Regions from separate parts of the Brevibacillus sp. M2.1A genome, predicted to be linked through region 3. Evidence: riboswitches for the same ligand, from Rfam matches in the RefSeq annotation. Region 3 holds a riboswitch; each other region holds the start of a gene.
The links. Region 3 has a riboswitch for cobalamin ahead of HP567_RS09230 (hypothetical protein). Riboswitches for the same ligand answer to the same signal wherever they lie in the genome.
Positions count from the first base shown of each region.

Region 1: linked by a shared signal. The riboswitch ahead of HP567_RS22230 (ABC transporter substrate-binding protein) and the one ahead of HP567_RS09230 (hypothetical protein) in region 3 are both predicted to bind cobalamin.
Region 2: linked by a shared signal. The riboswitch ahead of nrdI (class Ib ribonucleoside-diphosphate reductase assembly flavoprotein NrdI) and the one ahead of HP567_RS09230 (hypothetical protein) in region 3 are both predicted to bind cobalamin.

Region 1 covers NZ_JABSUY020000001.1:4,616,277-4,619,551, reverse strand. The annotation lists gene HP567_RS22235 (MBL fold metallo-hydrolase) at 1-809, shown strand, start outside; cobalamin riboswitch at 962-1,109, shown strand; gene HP567_RS22230 (ABC transporter substrate-binding protein) at 1,266-2,261, shown strand; gene HP567_RS22225 (FecCD family ABC transporter permease) at 2,263-3,275, shown strand, end outside.
Region 2 covers NZ_JABSUY020000001.1:3,915,249-3,918,523, forward strand. The annotation lists gene nrdE (class 1b ribonucleoside-diphosphate reductase subunit alpha) at 1-932, opposite strand, end outside; gene nrdI (class Ib ribonucleoside-diphosphate reductase assembly flavoprotein NrdI) at 919-1,278, opposite strand; cobalamin riboswitch at 1,440-1,639, opposite strand; gene HP567_RS18785 (alpha/beta hydrolase) at 1,810-2,631, shown strand; gene HP567_RS18790 (ACT domain-containing protein) at 2,663-3,175, opposite strand; gene HP567_RS18795 (hypothetical protein) at 3,215-3,275, opposite strand, start outside.
Region 3 covers NZ_JABSUY020000001.1:1,856,416-1,859,690, reverse strand. The annotation lists gene cobD (threonine-phosphate decarboxylase CobD) at 1-827, opposite strand, end outside; gene cobO (cob(I)yrinic acid a,c-diamide adenosyltransferase) at 824-1,372, opposite strand; gene HP567_RS09230 (hypothetical protein) at 1,400-1,621, opposite strand; cobalamin riboswitch at 1,611-1,826, opposite strand; gene HP567_RS09225 (M15 family metallopeptidase) at 2,008-2,700, shown strand; gene HP567_RS09220 (homocitrate synthase/isopropylmalate synthase family protein) at 2,801-3,275, opposite strand, start outside.

The sequences.
Region 1 (3,275 bases), 2.8 Mb from region 3:
CCTCAGTCCCATACATCAAGGCCGGTCTCGCCAAGCTCGGTTATACGCCGGAACAAGTAAAATACATCATTGTGACACATATTCATTTGGATCATGCAGGAGGAGTAGGACTGTTTTTGAAGGATTGTCCAAACGCAAAGGTCGTCGTCCACCCGAAAGGTGCACGTCATCTCGTAGATCCGAGCCGACTGATCGCAGGGGCGAGAGCGGTTTATCACGATGATTTTGATCGATTGTTCGATCCGATCGTGGCAGTTCCCGAGGAGAGGCTTTTGATTCGCGGCGACGGGGATACACTGAAGATCGGAGAAAATTGCGTGTTAGAGTTTCTGGATTCGCCGGGACATGCCAATCATCATTTCAGCATCTACGATCCCGTAAGCCGCGGCATGTTCACAGGGGATACGGCAGGTGTACTTTATCCACAGCTTCAAAAGGATGGCATACACCTCGTGCTGCCATCTACTTCGCCGAATCAGTTTGACCCAGATGCCATGTTAGCGTCTCTAAGCCGTTTTGAAGCGCGCAAGCTAAATCGCATTTACTTTGGTCATTTTGGGATGTCTGAGCAGGTAGATGATGTGTACCGTCAAATACGTGAGTGGCTCCCCGTGTTTGTGGAGGAAGGAGAGTCAGCGATTGCTGCTGGACAAACCTATGAAGAACTGTCTCGTACGCTGTTGGAACGAATCTCGGATCATCTACAGTCACAAGGCATCAGTGGTGACCACGACGTTTTCGAAGTACTCAAGCTCGATTTGCAAGTATGCTCCATGGGCATTCTGGATTATTTGCACAAACGAGAATAATAGCCTGTGAAAAGCTTTACATTTGCCTGAACCTTTTGTTCAGGCGTTTTTCATTTTTAGTTAGGCAAGAAAGTATTGGCTTACGTGTTTGTCATTCTTTTTTCATCCAAGGAATGCTATGATGTAGGATGAATCATGGACTGTGACAATTTCAAACGTAACAGCAAATAGGTGCCTCGTCTTTTAAAAAAAGATCGGGTGAAAAGGGAAGTCGGTGAAAATCCGACGCGGTCCCGCCACTGTAAATCGGCTCGTTCCTCAGCCGTAAGCCAGGAGACCTGCCTGTTTGTTTTCGTGCCTGTTGCCTTCGCGGAAAGGATCGGCCTATTTCAGGAAGCAGACCATCCTGTCTGTTTGCCCTGAGGTGCCGACCCTTTGATTTCCGAATGGAAGCAAGGGTCGCTTTTTTTATTGGAAGGTACAGTCAATCAGACATGACGAAAGGAAGTTCTACATATGAAACGTTCATTGCGATTCATGATCCCACTACTGGTAGCGGCGAGCCTCGCGGGTTGTGCGGGTAATGATAACAGCCAGCCAGCACCAGGTGGACAAACAGGTGCACCGCAGACAACACCGCAAGAGAGCGCGGCCGAGCAGCCTGCAAAACAAACAACGTATCCATTGACAGTCACGGATGCGACTGGAAAAGAAGTAACCTTTGCAAAAGCTCCTGAGCGAATCGTCTCAACATCACCTGCCGAGACAGAGATATTGTTCGCATTAGGCTTGGAAGATCGGATCGTAGCTGTCTCAGACTATGACGATTATCCAGAAGCGGCGAAGGCAAAGCCGAAAATTGGCGGCGTCGTCAAACCGAATGAAGAAGCCATTCTCGCTCAAACGCCGGATATGGTCGTTGGTGGGATTTCGATGGAGAAGCCAGTGGCTGACAAGCTAAAATCTCTCGGAATGCCCGTCTACATTACTCATCCGACAAAGATGGATGACATCCTTAACAATGTTTTAACAATGGGAGTTATCACGAATACACAGGAACAAGCCGAAAAAGTCGTCGCGCAAATGAAGAAAGACATCGCGTACGTTCAAGATGCAGTGAAAAATGTAAAACCGGAACAGAAGAAAAAGGTATACCTGGAATTCTCTCCAGGCTGGACAGTCGGAAAAGGCGAATTCATGGACGAACTCATCACACTGGCTGGAGCGACAAATATTGCTTCTGACACCCAGGGCTGGAATCCGATCAGTGAAGAAAAGATTTTGCAAAACGACCCAGACGTCATTTTGTATGCGAGCGGAATTACCGATGAAAAGACCGGCGTCAAGCTGGAGGATATGATCGCGAATCGCAATGGTTGGGATAAAATGAAGGCGATTCGTGAAAAACAAATCTTTGGCATGGACCAAAATATTTTGTCCCGTCCTGGTCCGCGCATTACACAAGGCTTGATCGAAGTAGCCAAGGCGATTTACCCTGACTTGGTGAAATAAAATGAAGAAACGATTGTTCATATGGGGAGGAGTCAGTTGTCTCGTCCTTCTGGCATCAATAGTCATCAGCATCTCGATGGGGGCGGCACAACTCCCGATCTCACAAGTATGGCTCATCCTGCTCCAGCAGATCCCGGGCTTCTCTGACTGGATTGCCGTAACGTGGCCAGAGTCATCTGAGCAAATTGTCATGAAGGTTCGTTTTCCACGCGTTGTATTGGCTGTCTTGATTGGGGCTTGCTTGTCGCTTGCGGGAGCGGGCTTTCAGGGAGTTTTGCGCAATCCGCTCGCCGATCCGTTTACGATGGGCGTGGCATCAGGTTCTGCTGTCGGAGCAGCCTTTTTGATCCTGTTTGGCTTGCAAATCAGCTTTTTGGGTGCATGGAGCACGCCTGTCGTCGCATTTCTTACAGGACTGCTCAGTCTATGGATCGTACTCGGACTCGCGAACACGCAAGGAAAGCTCCAAACAGAGACCCTGATTTTGTCTGGAGTTGTGGTGCAGGCTTTTCTCGGCTCGCTCGTTTCCTTTATGGTTTCGCTATCCGATCAGACGGTGAATGAGATCGTGTTCTGGCTGATGGGCAGCCTGTCATTTCGGGGCTGGGCCTTTACGTACGTCTTGATTCCGTACTTGGTCATAGGTGGAATGGTGCTGGTGAGCTATGCGCGTTCCTTGAACCTTTTTGCATTGGGCGAGCGGCAGGCTGCGCATCTTGGCGTCCATGTGGATCGAACAAAGATGGTGGTTCTGGTCGTCTCGACTCTTTTGACGGCAGCGGCGGTTTCTATCGCGGGAATTATCGGGTTCGTTGGCCTGGTGGTACCGCACCTCGTCCGTATGCTGGTTGGTCCTGACCACCGTATTTTGCTGCCGATGGCTGCGATCTGCGGTGGCATCTATGTGCTGTGGGCCGACACTCTCGCCAGAATGCTGCTAAGTCCCACAGAAATCCCGCTCGGTGTCGTGACAGCATTTCTGGGAGCACCGTTTTTCGCTTATTTATTGAAGCA
Region 2 (3,275 bases), 2.1 Mb from region 3:
TCCATATCATCCAGATGCACGCCGTATTCTTTGTACACGGAGTACGGAGCAAACACAGTCAGTGGCTTGTTTTCCTCAGCCAGCTTGTAGAAAACGTTTGGTACGATCAGGCCGATGGACAACGTTTTGATGCGCGCTTTTTCATCTGCATTGATCTTTTTGCAATCGAGAAACTCGTTGATATCCCAGCCGAAAATGTTGTAGTACGCTGCACCTGAGCCTTTGCGTTGGCCCATTTGATCCGCGTAGGAAAATGCATCTTCCAACAACTTGAGGACTGGCATGACACCTTTTGCCGCGCCCTCGACGCCTTTGATCGGCTCTCCTCGTCCGCGGAGCTTGGACAGGTTCACGGCTACCCCGCCGCCAATTTTGGATAACTGCATACAAGTGCCCAAAATAAAGTTGATAGAGTTCAGTGAATCATCCATTTCGAGCAAGAAGCAGGAGACCATTTCTCCACGGCGGCTTTTGCCTGCGTTCAGGAAAGTTGGTGTCGCTGGTTGCAAACGTTGGTCCATCATGGATACTGTTAAACGCTTGGCGAGCTCAAAGTCACCTTGTCCAAGGGACAGTGCCACAACGGCCACCCGGTCTGGGTACTGCTCCAAGTACATCGATTTATCGTTCGTTTTCAAGGCGTAATCTTTATAAAATTTGGAGATAGCCATATACGAAGCAAATTGAAAATCAGCGTCATAGGCCAAACGGAAAACTTCATCAACCTGCTCAACCGTGTATGTTTCATAGACGTTTTCATAGAAGTCATTCTCGATCAAATAGTCCATGCGTTCTTTGACACTGTTAAAAGTCATCGTGTTGGACTGCACTTCTTCCATGAAGACCGCAACCGCTTCCCGATCCTTTTCCAGTTGATAAAATCCGTCGTTGCCACGCTGCATCAGTTCGTTGTTCAGTTCAATATGCCGCAATTGCTGCCACCCCACTCGTAAATTGTTCCACGTCACGGCCGGTACCGGACAGTTCAAATTTAGAAATCACCGGAACGCCATATTGGCTCGCGATCGTATCCGCGCTTTTGGCAAAGCTGGTTCCCCAGTTGCGGTTGCCGCTGGCAGATACTCCGCGCAGATGGACATGATTTCGCTTCAGGAACGTCGCCACCTTCTCCGGCACTTGTCCGAATCCCGTCGTGTATGTGACCAAAATGAATGGCTCGTCCAGCACCATATCTTGATTAATTTCCACATGTGGCAAATTAATTTTGTTGACGAATCTTCGGACGTTTCCTGTTTTTGAATCATAAGCGATTAGCATGTCCCTCATCCTATCCTACTATTTTTACTCTGTATGTATGTTATTTAGCCAAAGTAAAAGCGCATCCGACGTTTACATGCCGAATGCGCGTGATGACTTCCATCTAGCAATTCGCCAATGCGAATTGAGCGCTCGAACACTTCCCTATCTCCCGTAGGGTAAACAGTGCAAGCGGTTAGGCAGGTCTCCTGGCTTTTGGATCATCGCTCCATTTACACCTTCCCGATCCTTCAGGATCAGTGGCATTTTTTCGCAAATGGAACTCTCTCATTACAGTGGCGGGACCGCGTCGGATTCTCATCGACTTCCCTATTAAGTCTACCAAATCTGGCTGGCAAACACCTTACCGCATCAATATGTAGTTGGTAAAACTTACTTTACCTCAATATATCGTAGGAGTCAAGCTCAGTATGGGCTCTTTTCGAAAACTAACTATTCTCCTTTTTCGGCTATTGCCAATCTCTGGTTCTCGTTCATATAATAGATTTTGTGCGTGCTGGTTAGCCTTGGGGAGATTGGAGAGTAGCCTTCATGAAAAGCACCGACTATCAACCTGTCGTCATTCCTCGTTCATACAGTAAAAACATGACCTATCAAGAGCGAGACTATCACATTTTCGTAAGTATACCTGCTGATCCCGCTCCGGAATCAGGTTTTCCCGTCATATATTTGCTAGACGGCAACTCTGTTTTTGCCACCATGACCGAAGCGATACGGATACAATCACGTGGCCCTGAACGAACTGGTGTGTATCCTGCTATCGTCGTCGGGATTGGCTATCCAACGGAGGGTCCGTACCATCCTGCCCGTTTCTTTGATTACACATATGAAGTTCCAGCCTCAGAGCTTCCTTGCAACCCAAGTGGTACAGAGTGGCCTCAGATGGGGGGAGCGGAGCAGTTCCTCACCTTTTTGGAGGAGGATCTCAAGCCTAGCATTGAAAATGACTTCCCCATCGATCGGACGCAGCAAGCGATTATTGGACATTCGCTAGGTGGCTTGTTTGTTTTGCATGTACTTTTGACCAAACCACATGCTTTTCAACGTTATATAGCTGGCAGTCCCTCGATTCATTGGAATGAGAGCGTGCTGCTTGCGAAGGAGAGTCAATTACCGAAGCTGCTGACAGATGATCTCGACGTCCATGCGCTCCTCACCATTGGGGAGTTGGAAAACGATGGCCGGTTCTTGGTCAAAGAAAAATCCCTGGCGATGGTCGAACGATTATCCTCCATGGGTAAAGGTCAAATCAAGGCTTCCTTTAAAGAATTTGCTGACGAAAATCATTCGTCTGTTTTGCCAGTCCTCATTAGCTATGGACTCAAATTCGCTACGAAAAAAACTGCCCGCTAAAAACGGGCAGTTTTTGTTTATCATGATTTGCTTACTGTAGTGATAACACTCTGGTGATTTGGGGCAGCTCTTCGATGGCGGAAACAATCGTCGGTGTAATCTCTTCATCAGTCACAGAGACAAGCAGGGCATTCTTCCCTTTTTGCTCGCGCGATACATTCAACTTGGAAACATTGATTTCATACTCGGCCAGTTTTCGTGAGACATCATAAATCACGCCTGGATAATCGATATGGTGAACCAACAATCCATGGGCCCCTGGAGGTATGCGACACGCACAGTAGTTGATTTCACTGATGTACACTTCTCTCCAGTCTTGCGCAAAGGTGTACTTGTTCGCTCCAACACGCAAAATCGCCAAATGATTCGCATATTCGCCGGAGCTGTGTTGGACAGGAACCTTCATTCCGAGTCCTTCCACTAGCAGTGTTGCGATTTCCTCTTTATTCTCATGAGCAAGAATACTTAATTGTGCACCCGCTAACTCTGGCTCGAGTCTTCGAATCAGTTCAGCCAGCTCACGCAGTCCAGCATATTGGGTCATGTGATGCCTTCACTCTCCCAGTCAGGTTTATCCTTGTTATTACGGTAGAATCCATGCTTCCGGCTCTTTCTTGATGGAGGATTCGTTATCGGCACGATAC
Region 3 (3,275 bases):
CTGCGCGTCTGTTCCTCGTATCCCTGCTCCTGCAAGCACAGTTCGCCTGCCAAAAGGGCCAGTGCATTCACGCTCCAGCTCACTTGCTTTTGGCGCATTTTCGCAATGACATCCGGGTGCGCAATCGCATAGCCCAGGCGCAATCCCGGGATCGCGTACATTTTCGTCATCGACCGCATCAAAATCACACGGGGAAAGTGGTCCAGCTGCGTCGCCAATGTATACTGCCGCTTTTCCTCTACAAAATCGAGGAAAGCCTCATCCACGATGAGCCACGTATTGGTCTCTTTCGTCCATTCCGCCATTTGGCGTAGCTCATCCGGCTGATACAGAATTCCTGTCGGATTGTTTGGTGACCCGACAAATACGAGATCACACTGCGTAAAAAGCGTGTACAGCTCGGCAGGATCGGGCTTGTACCCGTTCGCTTCCTTCCCGAAGCAGCCAATGACACGGGCTCCATACTGCTCGGAAAGTTGCGCGTATTCCGAAAAGCAAGGATATACTACTCCAACTGTTTGCGGCGAAAGACCGAGGATGGCCAGTGCCATCGCCTCCGCTGCACCATTGGCAGGCAGCAACCATTCCTCCGGCACTTGCAGCCGTCTCGCCAGTGCCCGACGAAACACACGATGTCCAGGGTCTGGGTAATGCGTAACAGCAGCCAACGAAGCCAGCAGCATCTCACGGACGCTCGCTGGCATCCCCAGCGGATTAATATTGGCACTGTAATCCAGAAACTGCCCGGGCTCTCGACCAAAGCGCTGCGCTGCGGTCAGCAAGTCTCCGCCATGACCATACGTCTCTATTACACCTGCGCTTGTCAAAATTCTACCCCCAGCACAGCTGGAATCCCTTCATCGTAGTAATGCTTGATTGGCTTCATCTCTGTCACCAAATCTGCGATGTCCAAAATCTCCTGCTTTGCTGCCCGTCCCGTAATCACGAGGTGGATATGACTTGGCCTGTTTTGAATCGCTTCCAACACATCGGACAATGGCAACACATCGTCAATCGGGAAGCGGTCAATCGCCAATGCATTATTCAGCTCATCCAGAATAACGACATCGTACGCTCCGGAAGAGAGCTTCTCGCTCGCAAACGCCCAAGCTTCTTTCAATGCCTGACGATGCTCCTCCGGTGTCTTCGTCCAGGTGAAGCCGACGCCCATTTGCACGATTTCAATGCCCAATTTATCGAAAATAATCTTTTCTCCGTATGTACGCTCTGGAGACTTGATGAATTGAACCATCAGCACCTTTTTCCCGCGCCCTGTTGCCCGCACAGCCAATCCGACTGCTGCCGTTGTTTTTCCTTTGCCGTCTCCTGTGTAAACGAGGGTCAAGCCCCGCTTCTTATCGTTTTTCTCCATCGTGACCACCTCAAAAAGTGACGTATTTTACTCCGCTGTTCCATCCATACTTTCCGAAGCAACAAAACGGTCATGACCGTTTTGTTGACCGCAAGCGGTCGCATCCACTTTTGTGAAAAACGTCGAGACGTTTTTCACAGAAAAAAAGCGCTCTGTTTCCCCAGTACGTAAGGAAAAACAAAGCGCGGATAGCTGAAAAGCAACAATCCTCACCTCTTCCTTTGACCCGAAGGAAATCAGTGTAAACATAAAACAGGCAGGTCTCCTGGCTTGAGGATCATCGCTTTTCTTCTCCTTCCCGCTCCCGGATGGGCAGTGGATGGCATGGTGCCTTGAAGAATAGCTACTCTCTTACAGTGGCGGGACCGCGTTGGCTTTTCACCAAACTTCCCTTTTAACCTTGCTCCTGCGAATCGGTTTCGCAAAAACAAGGACCTGTTTCTCTTCCATATGTAAATGTCATTCGTTTCGTTGACAAGCACTTGCTTTAATAATAGCAAAAGCTACCGAGGATTCAAGCAAAAGCTGCGATTCGTCGCAGGTGTCTATTGGCAGAAAAATAAGATAATCACCGTTTACTTACCTGAAAATTTTCGTTACCCTATTGGCAAAACAATCGAAAGTGGTGTGCAGTCATGCTATTTCCTCCGATTCCAAAAATACCCGACATGATTCTGCCCAGCCCACTGCCGATCAAGGAATGCGGCGAACCGATGATCCCCCTCTCTTCCTTTACGGAGAAAATCACGGTCTATCCAGCCTACTACCACGAGGGCTATGCCGGAACACAGCCAGAAGCTTTTTTGCGAGAAGGGGCAGCACGCAGGCTCGCCACGGCAGCCGCCCAACTGCCCGTAGGCTACAAACTCGTCGTGCTGGACGGCTGGCGCTCGTTCGAGGTACAGGCATCGTTGTATGAACGTTTTCGTGAAGCTTTGCTTTTACAAGGCTGGCAGGAAGGACCTGCACTCACGGAAGAATTGAGCAAATTCGTCGCATATCCAACAACAGACCTCTCCAAGCCGTCCCCTCACCTATCCGGTGGCGCAGTCGATCTGACTATCGCAGGACCTGATGGCTGGCTGGAGATGGGAACAGACTTCGATGATTTCAGTGACAGGGCTGATACTCGCCATTATGAAGAGCTCGTACAGCCTACCCCAAAAGACATCGAGATTCGCGACAATCGACGATTGCTCTATCATTTGATGACCGCTGCCGGATTCGTCAACTATCCGCAGGAGTGGTGGCATTTTGAGTATGGTACGCGCACTTGGGGACAAAAAACGCAGCAAGAGCCGATCTATGGCGGTGTCTTGTCGATGTAACCACAAATACTCAAGTATTCAGCCGATAAAGGCATGAGCCCGGTCGATACCGTACTCATGCCCAGATGGCCGCTCACTCCTCAATAAATTCCTGTACCTTTTAGGTCACTGGTATTTCAGAAGATGCTGCTGAAATCAAAAGGCTTTTGTTGTATTCAGGTGACAATACAATATTTGTATAAGTTCCGCGACCAGACACATAGTGATAGGAATGCTCGACCCCTGCTGGGATAAAAATAGCTGCTGGACTCTCAACAGTCTTCTCTTCATCACCGAGTTGAACATGACACACTAGCCCAGTGCCATCAGGTGCATCTCCCCAAAAGAGGAAGGCACTGTCACAATGATGCGCATGTCTGTCTACATGTTTTTCAGGAATACCGGACAAATCGCATAGTCCAAACATCCTTTGGATCACATAGAATGAGGCTCGCTCATCAACACGCGAATCCATCATAACCCAGCGTATCCCTGGACCGTCACGATGATACTGTAGCTCTGAAGCACCTTTGGGAAACGGCTTTCCTACCTGTAAGGAAACAGGTAGCTTTGGACTTCCTATTGGAGGCCGCTTT